Regions from separate parts of the Stenotrophomonas sp. 115C5 genome, predicted to be linked through region 3. Evidence: predicted binding sites of a transcription regulator. Region 3 holds the regulator's gene; each other region holds the start of a gene.

Region 1 (7,097 bases), on a different contig from region 3:
GCAACCGGAAGTGAAATGCGCGTGTCCGCCACCTCATCGGCCATCGCACGTTCAGGAAGAAAATCCGCGCCCATCGCGACCAGCCGTCGCGATGGGCGCCGTCTCCCTGCCGGCATTGCCCTCTGCTAGAACTCTTCCCAACCACCCGCATTTGCGGCCAGCGTCGGCTCGATCCGCGGCGACAGCACCGCGGGCCGGCGTACCGGCGCAACCGATGCCGCCACGGCTGCCAGCGCCGGGCGCACTGCGGCGGCGGCGGTCACCGCCCCCGTGCGGAACACCGACACGGCTTCGGCCAGCAGGTTCGCCTGCTCCTCCATCGAGCGCGCTGCGGCACTGGCTTCTTCGACCAGCGCGGCATTCTGCTGGGTGGTCTCATCCATCTGCACCACCGCCTGGTTGACCTGCTCGATGCCCGAGCTCTGCTCCTGGGAGGCAGCAGAGATATCGGCCATGATGTCGGTCACGCGCTGCACCGAGGCCACGATCTCGCCCATCGTGGTGCCGGCCTGGCGGACCAGCGCCGAGCCGTCGGCGACCTTGCCGACCGAATCCTCGATCAGTCCCTTGATCTCCTTGGCCGCGCCCGCTGAGCGCTGCGCCAGCGTACGCACTTCGCTGGCCACCACTGCAAAGCCTCTGCCCTGCTCGCCAGCACGCGCAGCTTCGACCGCCGCGTTCAACGCGAGGATATTGGTCTGGAAGGCGATGCCATCGATGACTGAAATGATCTCGGCGATCTTCCTCGACGCGGCTTCGATGGCCGACATCGTGGTGACCACCTGGCCGACCACCTCGCCGCCCTGCGAGGCAACACCATGCGCGCCGATGGCCAGCTGGTTGGCCTGGCGTGCGTGCTCGGCGTTCTGCTTCACGGTAGAGGTCAGTTCCTCCATCGACGCTGCCGTTTCTTCCAGGTTCGCCGCCTGCTGTTCGGTACGCCGCGACAGGTCGGTGTTGCCCGAGGCGATCTCGCCCGCTGCCAGGTTGATGCTGGAAGCACTGGCCTGGATACGGCCCACGATCTGCTTGAGCTGATCGACGGTGGCATTGCAGTCATCACGCATGCGCGCGAACACGCCGTGGAAATCCCCCTGCATGCGCACGGTCAGGTCGCCGCGCGAGACGGCCTGCAGCAGGGTCGAGACCTGCACCAGGTTCTCGTCGGTGGTCTGCATCAGGCGATTGAGCCCTGCCACCATGTCGCGGAAATCGTAGGCGAAGCGATCTTCATCACCGCGCAGGCTGAAGTCGCCTGCCGCGGCCGCCGTCGCCAGCCGGCGGATCTCGCTGTTGATCGCCGACAGGCTGGACTTGGTTTCGTCCATCGCCTGGGTGATCGCCGCCTTCTCGCCGGGCAGCGGGTCCATGTCCACCGACAGATCGCCGCGTGCGTAGTGCTTCATCACCTCGATCAGCCGGTTCTGTACCTGCACGTGCGATCCAACCAGCGCATTGGTCTCATGCACCATGCGCCCGTAGTCGCCGGGGAATGCGCTCTCGTCCATGCGGTAGCTGAGGCTGCCGGCATCGTGCTGGCGTGCCAGCTCGCCCTGCGCCGCCATCACCGACTGCAGCTGTGCCTGCATGCGCTGCATCGACTTCAGCAGCTGGGTCACCTCGTCGTTGCCGGTGGCGTCGATGCTGCTGTCCAGGCGGCCACTGGCAATGCCGTCGGCCAGCTTCACCGCGCCTTCCAGCGGACGGGTCAGGCTGCGGGTGATCGCCCAGGCCGCCAACGTGCCCAGCAGCAGGCTCAGTGCCCCGAACGCGATCGACAGCGTGCCGGTCCACGATTCGGTTGCGCGGTACTCTTCGCGGCTGCGTTCGGTCAGTGTTTCCTGGTGGCGCAGCAGGGCCGAGATGGATTCATTCCAGGCCGTTGCCAGACCGTGCTCGGCCAGCAGCTCCTTCGCTGCTCCATCAAAATCCCCCGCCTTCATGCGCTCATGCAGTTGCTGGGTTGATGCATCGGTAGCCTTGCGGGCCGCCTCGATGCGCGCGACCAGGGTATCGCCGGTAGCGTCACGCGGAATCTTGATGTACCTGGCCCAGATACCGTCATAGGTCCGCGACAACTCCTGGGCACGCTGGTAATCCTTGTCGAACTCATCCCCCCGCTTGATCACCATCAGGCGGCGATGCATCAGCACCGCGTTGTTGGTATCAAGCATGTCATTCAACAACCGCATCTTCACCATGTTGACGTCCACCACTTTCTCGAACTGGGCGGATTTCAGCTGATTTCCATACAACACCAGGCCAACGATGGCCATGATGAACAGCAGCAGCAGACCGAAGCCGGCGCCAAGCCGGGATCCCACACGGAGATTACGTAAGGCAAGCATCTCAATTCCCTTGATCGTGGCCGTACGTTCGATGGCGGCGCAGCGAAGGGAAACTTTACGGGACTTTATATATGGACCGATCCAAATATATGGAACTGTGCAGGCAGTCAGAAAACAAGGCGGCAGATAATGGCGCTATATCATTATCGAATACCGCTGACACGCCAGCGCCCAATGAAAATCACGCAGGTTTAACACCATAATCACGCCAGCCCCATCCAAAGCGGTCCTGGATTATCTGCACCGTACACAACTGCCGCCCGGGAGGGCTACAGTCTGCAGATGACACGGATCCTGCACATCGAAGGCGCGTCCATCAACGACATCGCCAGCCTCTACGTGGAAATCAATCGCGTGTTCATGGCCGACGAAGACTGGCAACTGGGCGCAAGCCTGGACGCGCTTGATGACCTGCTTCACGGCGGCTACGGCGCTCTCGCAGGCCATGCCACCGCCACGGTGGTGTGGCATGACATCGCCCACAGCCGCGATGCACTGGGCCGCGAGACCACGCGCACCTGGCTGCAGTCGAAACTCGCTCAGGGCGGCAGGTTCAACGGTCCGGCCATCCACGCTCAGTTGACGGCACTGGCGCTTGGCCAGGGACAGACCTACTTCGAGATCGTCATGGAGATCTTCGGCCGCCATCCGCAGATCACCCTGGTGCCTGGCTGAGCGGGCTGCAGCGACCAGCCCCACATCTGCTCAGAGCTTGGCCAGGGCCTCGCCCAGACGGCGCGGGAACGCCACCTCGCTGGCCAGGTGCCATGCGCGTGCATTGGCGCCCAGCCGGGTCCACTCGGACTCATCCATCGCCAGCGCGCGCTCGACGGCCTGTTCCAGCGCCTTCTCATCCACATGCCAGGTCCTGGACAGATGGCAGGGCTCGCCCTCGTGCGCGGCAACCAGGATGCCGCGGCTGTCGTCGATCATCTGATTCATCGGCGCGCCGTCGCAGGTGATCACCACCGCCCCGCAGCTCATCGCTTCCACCAGGTAATGGCCCCAGCCTTCGGTCTGCGACAGGCACAGGTGGAACGCATGTTCGTTCTGCAGGCGCTGCACCTCCTGGTCGGGCAGCCGCTCGCGGACGATCCTCAGGTTCGCGGCACCGCCCTCATCTTCGTCCGAAGGGCCGCCGCGCAGGATGGTCAGCAAAGGCCATTCGGGGTGCCGTTTCCAGACATTGACGAGTGCAGCCGTCCCCTTCATGCGGCTGGTACCGGCCGCATGCAGGAAGCTGCGCGGCCTGCGCGGCACCGCCGGGTCGTAGCGGTCACGGCTGCAGAAACCGACCTCCAGTGCGCGCATGCCCAGGGCGTTGAAGATGCGCGTGGCTTCTTCGGTCTTGGTCAGCAACGCATCGAACCGCGGCAAGATCCGCAGGCTGCGTGCGGACACCCATTCCGGATTCGGGATCAACAGATTGACGTTGGCCAGTCCGAAGCTTGCCGGCCGGACATGTTCCAGCGAGATGTTGATGTCGAACCGGGCCGGCGTGCGCCCCAGGCTCAGCCACGAGGCCAGCAGCCTGCGCAGGCGCATGCCGCGGAGTTTCCAGGCACCACCATTGCGCACCGCGTCCAGGCGGCTGACCGTCACCGTGTGCCCGAGCTGCTGCAACGAGCGCTCGATCACCTGGATGTCATGGGACAGGCCACGCTGGTTGTCGGCAGCCAGCAGATGGATATGCGCCATCAGGAGGGACTCCCTTGCCGGCGCAGGTCACGCGCCGGCAAGGCGGTCGCCAGCATGAAACCCAGCACCAGGTAGAAATAGAACGAATGCGGCATCGCCCGGTAGAACACGTTGTCCGTGAACGCCGAAAGCGCATAGACGATGACCACGGCAAGTCCGGCGGTGGCGATCATCGCGGTGATGTCGTCGGCGTGGCCGAGACGTCGCACGAAATGGATGCCGGGCAGGATGAAGACCAGCAGCATGATCAGCAGCAACGGCACGCCACCGGTCACCGCCGCTTCCAGGTACTCGTTGTGCGGGTGGTTGTAGCGGAAGATCGACTCGGACACCTCGCCGCGGGCGATGCCCTCACGTGCATAGGTACCGAACTGGTTCAGGCCCACCCCCGCCACGGGATGCTCGGCGAAGGCGTCGACCGCCACGCCCCACATGGCGATGCGCTCGCGGACCGAGCCGACCTCGTTTTCCTGGTTGAAACCGGAGATCTCGCCACTGACTTCACCGAAGCGCTGGATCACCTCATGGTTCAGCACCGAGGTGGCGCCGACCACGCCAATGACCAGGGCACCGACAAAGGCCAGTGCCCCCCGCCAGCGCCGGGTGCGCCGGACGTGCACCGCAATCACCATCAGCATGGCGGGAATGAACGCCAGGATCGGCCCGCGGCTCTGCGCCAGGATCGAACCATAGACGCCGACGGCGATGGCCACGCCGTGCAGCCAGCGTTCGGCCGGATGGACATTGGGCTGGATCAACCGGATGACCGAGAACAGCGCCATGCACAGCGTCACCATGGTGAACTCGATGGCCGTCCATTCGCCGCCACTGAAACCATGCGCGCGTTCAAGGCCCATCACGTGGTGCTGCACGATGCACGACCCGCCGAAGACCAGGGTGGACAGGGCGAAGGTCTTCCAGATCAGGCGCCAGTCCAGCGCAGTGGCGAACACGGCAGCGGTGCCCAGATAGAGCAGTGTCTGTGCCGGCAGGTCCAGTTCGTTCCAGCGCAGCCCGTGCCAGAGGATGCTGTAGAAGGCATAGGCCAGGCGCAGGAAGCAGACGATCACGATGAACCGGGCGATGCGGTAGCGCAGGCGGACATCGGGCTGGCGGCGGATCAGAACCACGCCGGTGACCAGCAGGGCCAGCAGTAGCACCGCCTTCAGCAAGGTGTAGGGTGCGGAGCCGGCAAGCGGAACGATGGCGACCAGGATGCTCAGCAGGACGGTACGCCAGGTGTAACGAGGTTCGGCGGCCATGCAGGCTGCAGTCATGCTTGTTCTTTCCATCAACGCCCGCCCGGGATGAGTCGCCCCGGTTTCCATGGAGGCCGCTTGGCGGAAATCGCCGGGGCTGACACTACCGTGGGCCCCTGGGGAAATCAACCAAAGTGCCCGCGCCGGGGCGCAGGCGTTGGCGCACGGACAGCCTCGGGCCTGGCGCGGGTGCCGGGGATCATCGACCGCCCCAGGTCGCTACACTAACGATCTCTCCGGCCATGCCTGCGCGTGGCCACGCCCCGACGCCCTGCCAAGACGCGAAACGCCCCAAGTGACTGATACAAAAGACAACACCAGCAACGCCAAGGCGTCCAAGGAACACACCCCGCTGATGAAGCAGTTCTTCGCGGCCAAGTCCGATTACCCGGACCTGCTGCTGTTCTTCCGCATGGGCGACTTCTACGAACTGTTCTATGACGACGCCCGCAAGGCGGCGCGCCTGCTCGACATCACCCTGACCCAGCGCGGCAGCTCCGGGGGCGCACCGATCCCGATGGCCGGCGTGCCGGTACATGCCTATGAAGGCTACCTGGCGCGGCTGGTGGCACTGGGCGAGTCGGTGGCGATCTGCGAACAGATCGGCGACCCGGCGCTGGCCAAGGGCCTGGTCGAACGCAAGGTAGTGCGCATCGTCACCCCCGGCACCGTCACCGACGAGGCGCTGCTGGATGAACGCCGCGACACCCTGCTGATGGCCCTGTCGCGCAGCAAGCAGGGCTACGGCCTGGCCTGGGCCGACCTGGCTGGCGGCCGCTTCCTGGTCAACGAAGTGGAAACCGACGACGCCCTGGAAGCCGAACTGGCACGGCTGGAGCCGGCCGAGCTGCTGGTACCCGACGAAGAAAACTGGCCGGAGTTCCTGCGCCAGCGTACCGGCGTGCGTCGCCGCGCGCCGTGGCTGTTCGATGCCGACAGTGGCCGCCGCCAGCTGCTGAACTTCTTCAAACTGCATGATCTGAGCGGTTTCGGCATCGATGACAAGCCGCGCGCCACCGCTGCGGCCGGTGCCCTGCTTGGCTATGTCGAGGAAACCCAGAAGCAGCGCCTGCCGCACCTGACCTCGATCGCGATGGAAACCGCCGGCGAGGCGATCGCGATGAACGCCGCTACACGCCGCCATCTGGAACTGGATACGCGTGTTGATGGCGACACCCGCAATACGCTGCTGGGTGTGCTCGACAGCACGGTGACGCCAATGGGCGGTCGCCTGCTGCGGCGCTGGCTGCATCGTCCGCTGCGCCTGCGCGAGGTGCTGGTACAGCGCCACCATGCGGTGGAAACCCTGATCGATCGCGGCAGCGACGCCGACATCCGCGAGCAGTTCCGCCGCCTTGGCGACCTGGAACGCATCCTCACCCGCGTGGCGCTGCGCTCGGCGCGCCCGCGCGATTTTTCCACCCTGCGCGACGGCCTGGGCCTGCTGCCGGCGGTGCGCGACGTGCTGGCCCCGCTGGACTCACCACGCCTGCAGGCCCTGCATGCGGCGCTGGGCGAACACGACGAGTGCGCGCAGCTGCTGGCCAGCGCCATCGCCGAGATGCCGCCGCTGAAGTTGAGCGACGGCGGCGTGCTGGCCGATGGCTTCGATGAAGAGCTGGACGAACTGCGCCGCCTGTCCACCCACGCCGACCAGTTCCTGGTCGACCTGGAACAGCGCGAGCGCGAAAGCAGCGGCATTGCCACCCTGAAGGTCGGCTACAACCGCGTGCATGGCTACTACATCGAAATCAGCAAGGGCCAGTCCGACCGCGCGCCGGTGCACTACACC
Region 2 (7,097 bases), on a different contig from region 3:
GATGCTGTTCATCGCCATGAACCTGCTGGTCGCCTCCAGCACCAACTACAGCTATTACCTGGAGAAGGTGGAAGGACGCGCCAGCTGGAACCCGTTTGAAGGCATGTTCTGAGCCCTCAGAACTGCGCACGGATGCGCGGCAAGGATGCAATCGACGCCCGGCCCCCGCCGGGCGTCTTCGTTTGCGGGGTCAGGCCGCGCGGCGTGCCACGGCTGCCGGTTCGGCGTGCAGACGGAAGCGCGAGACCGCCACCGCCAGCTGCTCGGCCTGTTCTTCCATCGCACGCGCGGCGGCACTGGCTTCCTCCACCAGCGCGGCGTTCTGCTGGGTGGTTTCGTCCATCTGCACCACGGCCTGGTTGACCTGCTCGATACCCGCCGACTGCTCGCGGGAGGCCGCCGAGATCTCGGCCATGATCTCGTTGACCCGACCGACCTGACCCACGATCTCCTGCATGGTGCGGCCCGCGCCGTGCACCAGCTGCGCACCGGCACCGACCTGCGCCACCGAGGCGTCGATCAGTTCCTTGATCTCCTTGGCCGCGCCCGCCGAGCGCTGCGCCAGCGCGCGTACTTCGCTGGCGACCACGGCGAATCCACGGCCCTGTTCGCCGGCACGCGCCGCTTCCACCGCCGCGTTCAACGCCAGGATGTTGGTCTGGAACGCGATGCCGTCGATCACCGAAATGATCTCCGCAATGCGCTGCGACGAGGCCTCGATCTGCTCCATGGTCTGCACCACCTGGCTGACCACCTGCCCGCCTTCGCTGGCCACACCCGCTGCGGAGCCGGCCAGGGTGTTGGCCTGCAGCGCGTGATCGGCATTCTGGCGCACCGTGGAGGTCAGCTCCTCCATCGAGGCCGCGGTCTCTTCCAGGTTCGCTGCCTGCTGCTCGGTACGGCGCGACAGGTCACTGTTGCCCGCGGCAATCTCACCCGCCGCCAGGCGGATGCTGGCCGCCGACTGCTGGATCTGGCCGACGATCTGGGTCAGCTGCTGCACGGTGCTGTTGGCATCGTCGCGCATCACCGCGAACACACCGTGGAAGTCGCCCTGCATGCGCGCGCTGAGATCGCCTGCGGCGATCGCGCGCAGCAGCGTCGACAGCTCGGCCAGGTTGTGGTCGCTGACCTGCATCATGGTATTGAGGGTTTCCACCATGCGGCGGAAGTCGTGGTCGAAACGCAGCGTGTCGCCGCGTACCGCGAAATCGCCGGCGGCGGCGGCGGCGGCCAGCTGCTGGATCTGATCGTTGATCGCCGCCAGGTTGCTCTTGGTGGTGGCCATCGCAGCGGTGAACACCGCCTTCTCGCCCGGCAGCGCTTCCATGTCCACGCTCAGGTCACCCACCGCATAACGCTGCATCACGTCGACCAGGCGCTGGGTGACGGCGTTGCTGGAGGCCACCAGCTGGTTGCTGTCGGCCACCATCCGGCCGTACTCGCCCGGGAACGCCGCGGCGTCCATGCGGTAGCTGATTTCGCCGGCGTCATGGCGACGCGCCATCTCCGCCTGCGCCGCCATCACCGACTGCAGCTGACCCCGCATGCCCTGCATCGCATCCAGCAGGCGGCCCACTTCGTCGTTGCTGCGTGCCGGCAGGGTGCTGTCCAGCTTGCCTGCGGCGACGTCGCCGGCCACGCGCACGGCTTCGGCCAGTGGGCGGATCGCCAACCGGCGCAGCAGCACATAGACACCGGCACTCAGTGTCAGCGCGGCCACCACGCCAACCAGCAGGGTCAACCACAGCAGCTGGCGCGCCTCGGCCACGATCACCGCGTGTGGCATCACCACGCCCAGCGCGAAGCGCTGCGGCGCATCGCCCACGCGCAGCGGCACGTACACGCGCACGTTGCCTGCCGCATCCGGAGTGAAGGCTTCGAACCGGCGGTCGGCGGCGATGTCGGCCAGCATGCTGCGGGTCAATGCGTCGTTGCGCGGCTTGCCGATCTCGGCGGCGTTCGCCGAGGCCAGCACCACGCCGTTCGGCGAGAGCAGTTCGACGCGCCCGGCGCCCATCGGCTTCAGCGTGGCCAGGTGCTTCTGCAGCGCCGCCAGCGAGAAATCGACGGTGAATACACCGAGGAACGTGCCGTTCTCGATGATCGGAGTGCTCAGCGTACTCATCAGCACCTGCTGGCCGGCGATGTCGTAGGCATAAGGTTCACTGACCTTGGGCAGCTTGTCGCGGCTGGGCACCACGTACCAGTCGGCCGAGCCGTCAGCGGCTTCGGTGTAGTCGGTCATGGTCGACTGCTGCGGCTTGCCGTCATGCCAGGCCCAGTAGCTCATGTAGCGGCCGCTGGCATCGTGCATCTCGGTATTGGCGAACTCGGCATCCTTGCCATCGAAGGCGTCGGCCTCCCACATGGTGCTCTTGCCCAGCCATTCCGGGTGGGTACGCAGCTGCTCACCGAGCACGGCCGCCAGGCTGGCGCGATCAGGCGCGTCACCCCGCGCACGCTGGGCGAGCACGGCTTCGACCATGGCATCGTTGCTGGCGAACGCCGTGCCCAGGTCGGCGGCGACCTGGCGGGCTTCGGCGGTGGCTTCGCTGGCCATGGTCTGGCGCGAGGCATCGATCAGGCTGGCGCTGGCCTGGCGGTAGATCAGGAACGCGGTCAGGCCGAAGCACAGCAGCGCGATCGCAGCGGTGCCCAGCATCAGCTTGTGGGCAATGCTGCCCGGGCGGCGGGCAGCGGCGGAACGGGGAGAAGGCATGGAAGGGTCCGCAAGGCAGTTCAGAACGACCGGCACCGCGAGGGCACCGCGCAGGTGCGCGATCCGTCGCGCAGGCCACCGGCCGCCGGGACCCGCCCGGCGCAGGAAGCGCACCGGGTTAGCGGCCGCCTGCGAACGAGGTTGAGGCGCTCCGCCTGCACATTCCTGAACCTGCTCAGGGTCGGGTCAGGAACCCGCCCCGTTCCGTCCTACTCGGCAACCCGATCCTTGATCCACTGCGCCCGAGGCAGCACTTCGATGCTGCCAGCCGCGTACTGCTGCAGCACGTCGTCCGGGCCGAAGCGCGGCTGCCAGCCCAGTGTGCTGCGCATCAGTGCACTGTCGTAGACGCGGTCGATGCTCAACGGCAGCGGCCAGCCACGGCGCTCGAACTCGGCCAGCAGCTGCGGGGCGCGGCGGGCCAGCACCCGACGGGGCTGGGTCGCCAGTTCCAGGCAATCCTCGCGCAGGAACGGTGTCGGTGCGCAGGCAATGTAGCGTGCGAAGGCGGCGCCCTCATCGTGCAGCAGCGCGGCATGTGCACTGGCCACGTCGCGCGCGTCGATGCCGCGGTGCAGGCGGAACATCGCCATCCGCTCCGGTGGCTCGGGGAAGCAGCGGGCCATGCGCAGCACGCGCACGCTGAAGCCCGGTGCCACGGCGGCTTCGGCCAACGCCTCTGCCTGCAGCTTGCTGCGATGGTAGATCGTGCGCGGCAACGGCTCGGTATCTTCATCGATCCAGCGGCATCCGCCCGCCACCACCGCATGGCCATACAGGGCCGTGGTGCTGGTCAGCACGAAGCGGCGTGCACCGGCCTCGCGGGCAGCCTGCAACAGGTGTGCGGTCGCCTCCACATTGATCTGCTGGAATACCGCATCCGGCACCAGGCCGACATGGGGTGCGTGCAGGGCGGCGGTATGGATCACCGCATCGACGCCCTGCACCGCCCGCGTCACGGCCTGACGATCGGTGACATCGGCAATGATGCGGGTGGTGGCAAATGGGCTGCGATCCAGCCCCACCACTTCGTGGGCCGCCGCCAGCGCGCCGAAGATCGCACGCCCGATCCGCCCGGAACTGCCGGTCAACAGAATCTTCATTGAGTCCATTCACTCGAAGCGCCCGGGAACTACCGGGATGCTTCGATTCTAGGCACGCTGCATGTCGTCTGCGATAGGGTGCGGTTGCAATTGTGCGTTCATTTTGGCGATGCCGATCGGGCCAGCAGCTTCCGGGCGACGAACAGCGGATCGTCACCGCCTGCCGCATCAGGCGTGACCCCGGTACGTTCCCAGTTGGTTCCGGTACGAAGGTTGATCGGCTGCCGGTCGGGAATGCTGATCTGATAGCCCTCCGGCAGCAGCACAGGATCATCGAACATATGTGCCGCGCCGCCACTTCGACTCCCAACGACACGTGCCCGCCCCTGCGCCTGCAGCGAGTACGCGACGAATTCGGCGGCCGAGCCGGTGCGGCGGTCGATCAGCACCACCAGCGGCTTCAGGTACAGCCCCAGGCTCGCCGGTGGCAACGGTACCGGACTGCGTTGGCCACGTTGTTGCAGTGACTGCACCTGGGTGATCTCCGCCGCCAGCAGGGTCCGCACCAGCAGGTCCGCACTGCCGTCATCACCACCACCGTTCTGGCGCAGATCGAGCACCAGCCCATCGGTGTCGGCCAGCAGGGTGAAGGCCGCGGCCAGCTTCGGCCGGGCCAGATCGAGCGGATAGAAGGTGCTCAGGCGCAGGTAGCCGATGTTGCCTTCCAGCACCCGCACCTCGCGCACGCCCGCGCCATTGCTGCGTGCATCCGCGCGCCAGGCCATCAGCCAGTCGTCCTGGCCGGCGCTGGCATCCACGCGCTCGACATGGAAGTGACCATCGAACACGTCCAGATCCTGGTTCAGGCGTGCGCTGAACGCCTTCGGGTCCGCGCAGCTGTCCGCATAGCGCTGCTGGGCGGACCAGCCGCGCACTGCCTCGGCAATGCGCGCGCCTTCGGCCACGTCCAGGTACTGCGCCTGTATCGCCGTGGCCGCCGCCTGCAGCACCGCGTCCTGGACCGGGCAGGACGCCGCCAGCAGCGCGCCCAGCATCCACGAAACCGCCATGACCGCACCCCATGTTGATGATATGTAAGTGCTTATATATCATCGCCAGCATGGATCTCCAACACGCCACCCTGGGAACGCTGCTGCGGGCCCTGCTCGACCAGCTCGACCCGGCGGTCGAACAGGCCTACCGCGACCTGAAACTGGACTACCGCCCGCGCTACACCCCGGTGCTGCGCACGCTGATGGCGCAAGGCCCCTGCCGCATCAAGGACCTCGCACTGGCCTGCGGGCTCAGCCATTCGGCACTCAGCCAGACGGTTTCAGCAATGGTGCGCGACGGCTGGCTGCACGCTGCGGTCGGTGAAGACAGCCGTGAGCGCATCCTGCAATTGAGCCCGCGCGCACTGCAGGCGCTGCCGGCGCTGCAGGCGCAGTGGCAGGCCACGGCACGCGCGGCGCGCAGCCTCGATGCCGATCTTGGACAACCGTTGGAGCAGGTGCTGCGCGACGCACTGCAGGCGCTTGAGCAGCGGCCGTTCGCACAGCGACTGCACGACGCACGTCAACACTGAGGTCGTTACTGCTCGGCCGCGATCTCGATCTCGCTGAGGAAGGTCCAGCTGCCATTGGCCAACCGCAGCTCCAGCGTGCGGCACTGCGCGGCCAGCGGCGCTCCATTGCCCACCACGTACTCCTCTTCGGTCGAACCGCTCAGCCCGGCCTGGGTGAATGGTGCCGACAGCACGCCGATGCTGGTTGCGGCAGTTCCCGGCTCAGCGCACATCACCTCCACCGACGTCGGCGTGACGATGCCCCACGCCGGGCGGGTCATCGTATGCAGGCCGATCCAGTCCACCCGCCGGCGCTGGCCCAGGTCGATGGTGATGCTGACGTTGCCGTGCACGCCCACCCAGCCGGCATCCATCGGATTGCGCGGATCTCCCACGCGGCGATCGAACAGCTCGTGACCGCTGCTGTCCGGATAGTTCGCATCCGGCGCCACGCTGTAGCTGTAGGTGGTCTGCACCGGATCGACACTGTAGGACGCACCGAGGCCATACAACCCGCGATAGGTGTTCATCAGCCGCGGCGATTCGCCATAGCCCTGGCCGGGACCGACGACCTCGGACATGTGGTACTGGTTGAGCCAGGCAACGCGCTTGCCGGCCGAGCGCGCACTCCACAACTGCTGGTTGATGCGCTGTACCGAGGCCGGGCGATAGGCACCGGACAGCCCGTTGCCGGTGTCCAGGAACAAGGGGCTGCCATGGTTGAACAGTTCTATGTCGGCCCACAGGCCGCTGGCACCCAGCGCCGCCGACAGCGCCTCGTAGTACGCCTCGGTGGAATGACCCGCGCGATCCCACTGGAACAATCGAGCATGCGAGGCCGCACCGATACCGTCCTGCCAGATCTGCACGTCCACGCCGGTGGCCGTACGGAACTGTGCAGCAGCCCGGCCCACGCTGGCCGGATCCACGCTGGATGACGCCAGGTAGGGTGCCACCATCACCGGCCGGGAAGGCGTGCTGCTCTTGAGCGCAGCCACGACCGCGCGGTAGAAGGACGCGCGCTCAGCCGGCACCTGGGCCGGCTCGTCGGTGATGTACCAGCCTGCGAACGCCGGATGCGATCCGTACTGCTGGCCCAGCTGGGCCAGCGACTGCGCGGCATCCTGCGCGACTGCCGTTGCGTTGCGGCCCTGCCAGAAGGTGGCGCACTGCCCCGAGCTGTAGGTGGTGCCGACCACGACCTTCATGCCGCGCGCCGCCGCTGCATCGAGCACCGTGCCAAGCTTGCCGGGGAAGCCGGCAATCCATTCGAAATCCTGCTCGCCGCTGGCACAACCCACGCCGGCCCGGGTGGCACGGGTCTGGCCGAGGATGATCGTGTCGTTGCCCAGGTCCTGCAGCTCATCCAGGAACAGCGGCAGCTGCGCGGCCGGCAGTTGTTCATCGCTGGCCGAATAGCCGACGTGGACGAAGCTGCCGGACAACAGGGGGCTGGCTGCATGGACGGAGCCGGCACACGCCAGCAAGGCGATCAATCCAATCCTGTTCATCTTCTACGTCCCTGTCGTGGCCAGGCGAGTGGCGTTGTCACTCATCCTATCAACAGCGGCCAGCACGCCACGATCACCTGCAGCGCTGCGCAGGCGCCGACTTCCACTGCTCCCGCAGCAATGCCCATGCAAAGTCGATTCAAGCGGTTGATTCATTCATCTGCGTGATCGAGCCTGCGCGCTCCTTCCCCCTGGAGCACCCCTCATGCGTACACCGCCCGCACCGCTCACCCTGGCGGAACGTGACCGCCGCTGGG
Region 3 (7,097 bases):
TGCCGCCACCCTGGCGCGCGCCGCCGTCAACGAACCGGCGCTGCCGGAACAGATCTTCGCTCCGTACGCTGAAGCCTCCGTTGCACCGGCACCTGCCAACGCTGTGCCGGCCAACCGCGCCCACTTCCAGATCGATCCGCCGCACGAGGCGCATCACGAAAGCCCGGCACCGGCTGTGCAGCCGCCACCGCTGCCGACCGCTGCTGTGGCTGATGTGCAGCCCGGGATCACCGCCAGCGAACCGGCACCGGCTGAAGCCAGTGACGAAACCAGCCCGGCACCGGTACTGGCCCCGGCACCGACGCTGACCGTGGTTGCCCAGGACGACGCCGAGATCCGCCAGCTGCGCCAGGAAGTGGCCGGCATGCGCCATGTGATCGAGCGCGAAATGAACCGCTTCACCGACGAGCGCCTGCGCGGCTGCCCGGTGCGCGCTACTGCGCTGGACCTGATGGACGAGTACGGCTTCGACGCCGGCCTGGCCCGCGACGTGGCCATGCAGATCCCGCTGGAGACCGAGGCTCACCGCGGCCGCGGCCTGATGCTGGGGCTGATCTCGCGCAAGCTGCCGATCGCCCCGGTCGACCCGCTGGAGGAAGGTGGCGTGATCGCCCTGGTTGGCCCGACCGGCGCCGGCAAGACCACCACCATCGCCAAGCTGGCCTCGCGCTTCGCCGAGAAGCACGCGCCGCGTGATGTGGCCCTGGTCACCACCGACACCACCCGCATCGGTGCCCGCGAGCAGCTGTACGGCTACGGCCGCCAGCTCGGCATCGCGGTGCACGAGGCCAACAGCGGCACCGACCTGGACCAGCTGCTGGAACGCCTGAAGGACTACAAGCTGGTACTGATCGACACCGCCGGCCTGGGCCCGCGCGACCGCGCACTGGCCGCCCAGCTGCAGTGGCTGCGCGCCGCCCGCCAGGTCCGCACGCTGCTGGTGCTGCCGGCCAATACCAGCTTCGGCGACATGGACGAGGTGGTCCGCCGCTTCGGCGCTGCCAACCTGCAGGGCCTGGTACTGAGCAAGCTGGACGAGACCGGCCGCTTCGGCAATGCCCTGTCGGTGGCCGTGGACCACGCCCTGCCGATCACCTGGGTGACCGATGGCCAGGACGTTCCGGAGGACCTGCACCGGGCCAGTGCAGCCAATCTCGTACTTCGCCTTGAAGATTTGCGCCGCGCGGCCGATATGCCCTGCAACCCGGAGTTGAACCATGCCGTCGCGTGAGTACGCCAAGCTGACCAAGACCTTCCCGCTGTCGGCCACCCGCAGCGAGCCGCTCGGCCCTGTGCGCACCATTGCCGTCACTGGCGGCAAGGGCGGCGTGGGCAAGACCAACGTTTCGGCCAACCTGGCCGTGGCGCTGGCTGGCATGGGCAAGCGCACGCTGCTGCTGGACGCCGACCTCGGCCTGGCCAACATCGACGTGATCCTGGGCCTGAACCCCACCTTTACCCTGGCAGACCTGGTCGCCGGCCGCTGCACGCTGGATGACGTCATCGTCGAAGGCCCGAACGGCGTGCTGGTGGTCCCGGCCGCATCTGGCCGCCGCCACATGGCCGAACTGGCCCCGGCCGAGCACGTCGGCCTGGTCAACGTATTCTCCGAGCTGGAACGCGAACTGGACATCATGGTGGTCGACACCGCCGCCGGCATCACCGATGGCGTGCTGACCTTCTGCCAGGCCGCGCAGGACACCGTGGTGGTGGTCTGTGACGAGCCGGCCTCGATCACCGACGCCTACGCGCTGATCAAGGTGCTGTCGCGCGAGCGCGGCGTGGACCGCATCCAGGTGGTTGCCAACATGGTACGCGACCCCAACGAAGGCCGCGTGCTGTACGAGAAGCTGACCCGCGTGTGCGAGAAGTTCCTTGCCGATGTCTCGCTGAACTACCTGGGCTGCGTGCCGCAGGATGACTGGCTGCGTCTGTCGGTGCAGCGCCAGCAGCCGGTGGTGAAGGCCTACCCGTCCAGCCCGGCCGCGCTGGCGATCACCGAGATTGCCCGCCGCACCGCACGCTGGCAGGCGCCGACCGAACCGCGTGGCGGCGTCGAGTTCTTCCTCGAGCGTATCCTCAAGCAGCGCGGGGTGGCCGCATGAAAGGCGCAGCCCAGTACCGGGAAGTCCAGCGCACGGCGGCCAACGAGGTCATCGCCCAGCATTCGGACCTGGTGCGGCGCATCGCCCACCACCTGGCCGCACGCCTGCCGGCAAGCGTCGAGGTCGACGACCTGATCCAGGCCGGCATGATGGGGCTGATCGAAGCCTCGCGCAGCTATGACGCCGACCAGGGTGCTTCGTTCGAGACCTACGCCTCGATCCGCATCCGCGGCTCGATGATCGATGAGATCCGCCGTGGCGACTGGGTGCCGCGCTCGGTGCACCGCCGTGCACGTGATGCCGCCGCCACCATCCGCCGCCTGGAACAGAGCAGTGGCCGTGCCGCCAGCGCCACCGAAGTGGCCGCCGCGATGGAGATGCCATTGCCCGAGTACCTGCGGCTGATGGAAGACGCTGCCCGTGGCCAGGTACTGAGCCTTGAATCGCGCATCGAGGACCAGGGCGAGCTGGACACCGTAGCCCAGGGCGGCCCAACCCCGCAGCAGGTGCTGGAGCGCGGCGAGTTCGGTCGCGAGCTGGGCAAGGCCATCGGCCACCTGCCCGAGCGCGAACAGCTGGTGCTCTCGCTGTACTACGAGCAGGAACTGAACCTGAAGGAGATCGGCGCGGTGCTCGGTGTGAGCGAGTCGCGGGTCTGCCAGATCCACGGCCAGGCGGTACTGCGCCTGCGTGGCCGGCTGAAGCTGTTCGAGGCCGCCGACGCCGGCCTCGAAGAATGAACATCCCCGAGGCGGCTGCCCCCGGCCGTCCGGAATGAACAACAAAGGAATTCTGCTTTGAACAAGAACATGCGCATCCTGATCGTCGACGACTTCTCGACCATGCGTCGAATCGTCAAGAACCTGCTGGGCGATCTGGGCTTCACCAATACCGCCGAAGCCGAGGACGGGCATGCCGCGCTGTCGCTGCTGCAGAGCCAGCCGTTCGATTTCGTGGTGACCGACTGGAACATGCCGGTGATGACCGGCATCGAGCTGCTGAAGGCGATCCGCGCCGACGCCAAGCTGAAGACGCTGCCGGTGCTGATGGTCACCGCCGAAGCCAAGCGCGAGCAGATCATCGAAGCCGCCCAGAGCGGCGTGAACGGCTACATCATCAAGCCGTTCACCGCGCAGACGCTGGAAGAGAAGCTGGGCAAGATCTTCGAACGCCTGGCGGCCAGCGCCTGATGGATACCACGGTCGACAAGAACGCCCTCGCCCTGCGCCTGCAGGAGGCCTTGGACGCGCTGGAGTCCGGTGACGAAGCCGCCTGGCGGCAACGCATCGACGGACTGGTCGCGCTGCGCACGCAGCCGATGATGAGCGGTCTTTCGCGGCTGGCCCGCGAGCTGGGACAGGCGCTGGGTGAACTGCCGACCGTGCCGAGCGAAGCCGGCGAGCTGGACGATGCCTGCGCGCGCCTGGACCACGTGGTGGCGATGACCGAACAGGCCACGCACCGCACCCTGGACCTGGCCGAGGAATGCCGCAACCTGACCGAACAGCTGCGCGCCGAAGGCCTGCAGCCGGGCCAGGACGCGCAGCTCGAGCGCATCCGCCACAACCTGACCGAGATCGCCCTGACCCAGAGCTACCAGGACCTGACCGGGCAGATCATCCGTCGCGTGGTCGGCATCGTCCGCCGCGTGCACGAAGGCTTCGGCGCGCTCGGCCTGCCGCCGGAACAGCATCGCTCCGACCCGGAACTGGCCGGGCCGGCACTGAAGGGACTGGACCGCCACGCGGTCTCGCAGAACGACGCCGACGACCTGTTGTCGGATCTGGGGCTGTAAGCATGAGCGCGGTATCCGACGACATCACTGCCGATTTCATCATCGAGGCACAGGAAATCCTGGATCGCCTCGGCGAACAGCTGGTGTCGCTGGAGCAGGCACCGCAGGACAGCGATCAGCTCAACGCGGTGTTCCGCGGCTATCACACGCTCAAGGGCGGCGCCGGCTTCCTCGGCGTCACCGCCATGGTGGAGCTGTGCCATGCCGCTGAAGAAGCGCTGGGCGCCGCGCGTGCCGGCCAGGCAGTGCTGCAGGCCCATCACTTCGACGCGGCCCAGCAATCGCTGGACTACCTGCAGTCGATGCTGGATGCAGTTTCCTCCGGCACCGAGCCGGGCTATGCGCCGCCGGACCTGATCGCCCAGTTCGACGTGCACGGCGGTGCCGTGGCGGCACCCGCCGCCGCAGCAGCACCCGCCGCGGGTGGCAGCGACCTGATCACCGACGACGAATTCGAGGCCCTGCTCGACCAGCTGCATGGTGGCAACGCGCCGACCGCGGTCGCACCGGCGAAGAAGGCCGACGACGGACTGATCAGCGAAGACGAGTTCGAAGCCCTGCTCGACCAGCTGCACGGTGGCGCCGCACCGGGCACCAAGCCTGCTGCCGCCGTGGCACCGGCGCCGGTTGCAGCCCCGCGCCCGGTCGCCACACCGGCACCGGTGGCAAAGCCGGCCGCCAAACCGTTGGCCGAGGCCGAACATACCGTACGCGTAGACACCAAGCGCCTGGACGCGATCGTCAACCTGATCGGCGAACTGGTGCTGTCACGCAATCGGCTCAAGACCCTGCGTGCACGCCTGCGCGATGAAGAGCTGGACCGCGCCGTGTCCACACTGGACATCGCCACGGCCCGCCTGCAGTCGGCGGTGATGCGTACCCGCATGCAGCCGGTGGGCAAGGTGTTCTCCCGCTTCCCCAAGGTGGCCCGCGACGTCGCCCGCTCGCTGAAGAAGGAAGTGGACCTGGAACTGATCGGCGCCGAGACCGAGCTCGACCGCAACCTGGTCGAAGCGCTGGCCGACCCGCTGGTGCACCTGGTCCGCAACGCCATCGACCATGGCGTGGAAATGCCCGACCTGCGCGAGGCGCAGGGCAAGCCGCGGATGGGCCACGTGCGGCTTTCGGCGCAGCAGGAAGGTGACTACGTCAGCATCGAGGTGCAGGACGATGGCGCCGGCATCGACCCCGAAAAGCTGCGTGCCAAGGCACGCGAGAAGGGCCTGATCGATCCGGAAGCGGCCGCGCGCCTGAGCAGCGAGGAATGCCTGCACCTGGTGTTCCTGCCTGGCTTCTCGACCAAGCAGCAGGTCACCGACATCTCCGGCCGCGGCGTCGGCATGGACGTGGTGCAGTCACGCATCCGCGAACTGAGCGGCCAGATCCAGATCCAGTCGGAGCTGGGCCGTGGCAGCCGCTTCCTGATCCGCGTGCCGCTGACCCTGGCGATCCTGCCAACCCTGCTGGTGCAGGCCGGCGAGGACGTCTACGCGCTGCCGCTGGCGCGCGTGATGGAAGTGCTGCACGCACCGCGCACGTCGCTGGGCTGGTTCGATGGCCGTGCCGTGCTCGACCGCCGCTCGCACACCCTGCCGCTGGTCGATCTGCGCCAGTGGCTGGATGTGACGCCGGCCGCCTCGCCCCTGCTGACCATCGTGGTGCTGCAGGCCGGCGAAGCGCGCTTCGGGCTGGTCGTGGACCAGGTGCGCGGGCGCGAGGAAGTGGTCATCAAGCCGCTGCCGAAAGCCCTGCGCGGCCTGCGTGGTTATGCAGGTGCAACCTTGATCGGCGATGGTCGCATGGCCCTGATCCTGGACGTGGACGGACTGCGATGACCCCCGCCGGGCGTCGCCCGGCGACCCGAAAACTGTGACTACCGTCTGTACGCGATCTACCGGTGTCTCAAGTCCCATTCATACACGCCGATACCGGAACCATGGATAGACTCAGCCTCATTGGACTCTTTCTCGCCCTGGCCTCGCTGGTCGGTGGCAGCATCCTCAAGGGCGCCGGCCTGGCGTCGTTGTGGTCGCCTGCGGCGTTCGTGATCGTCATCGTCGGCACCGTCGCCGCGATCCTGCTGCATACCTCGCCGGCGGTGTTCAAGCATGCGTTCAAGATCGTGCGCTGGGTCGTGCGCCCGCCGCACAGTGATCGCCGCGAACTGATCCAGCAGATCGTCGAGTGGAGCAACATCGCCCGCCGCCAGGGCCTGCTGGGCCTGGAGTCGCAGGTGGAAGCGCAGCAGGACCCGTTCCTGCGCAAGGGCCTGCAGCTGCTGGTCGATGGCGTTGAACCCGAATCGATGCGGCACATGCTGGAAATCGAACTGGGCAGCCAGGAGCATCAGGACCAGGCCGGCGCCAAGGTCTTTGAAGCGATGGGCATCTACGCACCGACCCTCGGCATCATCGGCGCCGTGCTCGGCCTGATCGCGGTGATGAAGAACCTGGCCGACCCGAGCAAGCTCGGCCACGGCATCGCCGCAGCGTTCACCGCCACCATCTACGGCATCGCCTCGGCCAACCTGCTGTTCCTGCCGGTGGCCGCCAAGCTCAAGAGTGTGATCTCGCACAACACCCGCGACCGCGAAATGGTCATCGAAGGCCTGATCTCGATCGCCCAGGGCGAGAACCCGCGCAACATCGAAACCAACCTTTCCGGCTTCCTGCACTGACATGGCCCGCCGCAAGCACCACGAAGAGCACGCCAACCATGAAGCATGGGCGATCCCCTATGCCGACCTGATGACGCTGCTGCTGGCCTTCTTCGTGGTCATGTATGCGATTTCCTCGGTCAACGAGGGCAAGTATCGGATCATGGCCGACGCGCTGACCGATGCCTTCGGTGGCGCACCGCGCACCATCAATCCGGTGCAGGTGGGTAACAAGCAGGTGCAGGGTGGCGGCTGGGACAGCCCCTCGGTGATCAAGTCCGGCACCAAGATCGGGCCCTCGGCGCCTGCGCCCTCGCACGACCCGACCCTGCTGCCATCGATGGCCTCGCAGATGCGCATGCCGGTGTCGGTGCACAACCAGGAGCAGATCGCGCGGGCCGAGCGCCAGCTCAACAGCATCGCCGACCGCCTTACCGCTGCACTGGCGCCGTTGATCGACCGCGGCATGATCAGCGTGCGCCGCACCGAGCTGTGGATCGAAGTCGAGATCAACAGCGACATCCTGTTCCCCACCGGCTCG

What was found. Region 3 encodes FliA, which starts transcription of late flagellar genes. Its sites were predicted from a motif close to TAAAGTTTNNCNNNCNNNGGCCGATAA; they were not measured.
Region 1: a site for FliA is predicted at 2,380-2,406, ahead of AC13FN_RS01765 (methyl-accepting chemotaxis protein). Genes of this name have one in related genera too.
Region 2: a site for FliA is predicted at 2,841-2,867, ahead of AC13FN_RS12225 (methyl-accepting chemotaxis protein). Genes of this name have one in related genera too.

What each region holds. Positions count from the first base shown of each region.
Region 1 is NZ_JBSPUQ010000001.1:370,861-377,957, forward strand. Features, by position in the region: gene AC13FN_RS01765 (methyl-accepting chemotaxis protein) at 126-2,348, opposite strand; gene AC13FN_RS01770 (barstar family protein) at 2,631-3,023, shown strand; gene AC13FN_RS01775 (glycosyltransferase) at 3,054-4,046, opposite strand; gene AC13FN_RS01780 (O-antigen ligase family protein) at 4,046-5,323, opposite strand; gene mutS (DNA mismatch repair protein MutS) at 5,661-7,097, shown strand, end outside.
Region 2 is NZ_JBSPUQ010000009.1:7,802-14,898, forward strand. Features, by position in the region: gene AC13FN_RS12220 (DUF2628 domain-containing protein) at 1-112, shown strand, start outside; gene AC13FN_RS12225 (methyl-accepting chemotaxis protein) at 191-2,722, opposite strand; gene AC13FN_RS12230 (NAD-dependent epimerase/dehydratase family protein) at 2,932-3,825, opposite strand; gene AC13FN_RS12235 (S41 family peptidase) at 3,924-4,835, opposite strand; gene AC13FN_RS12240 (MarR family winged helix-turn-helix transcriptional regulator) at 4,886-5,350, shown strand; gene AC13FN_RS12245 (DUF4434 domain-containing protein) at 5,356-6,840, opposite strand; gene AC13FN_RS12250 (M24 family metallopeptidase) at 7,046-7,097, shown strand, end outside.
Region 3 is NZ_JBSPUQ010000004.1:12,858-19,954, reverse strand. Features, by position in the region: gene flhF (flagellar biosynthesis GTPase FlhF) at 1-1,231, shown strand, start outside; gene AC13FN_RS06920 (MinD/ParA family ATP-binding protein) at 1,218-2,105, shown strand; gene AC13FN_RS06915 (RNA polymerase sigma factor FliA) at 2,102-2,845, shown strand; gene cheY (chemotaxis response regulator CheY) at 2,903-3,295, shown strand; gene AC13FN_RS06905 (protein phosphatase CheZ) at 3,295-3,900, shown strand; gene AC13FN_RS06900 (chemotaxis protein CheW) at 3,903-5,735, shown strand; gene AC13FN_RS06895 (flagellar motor protein) at 5,837-6,577, shown strand; gene motD (flagellar motor protein MotD) at 6,579-7,097, shown strand, end outside.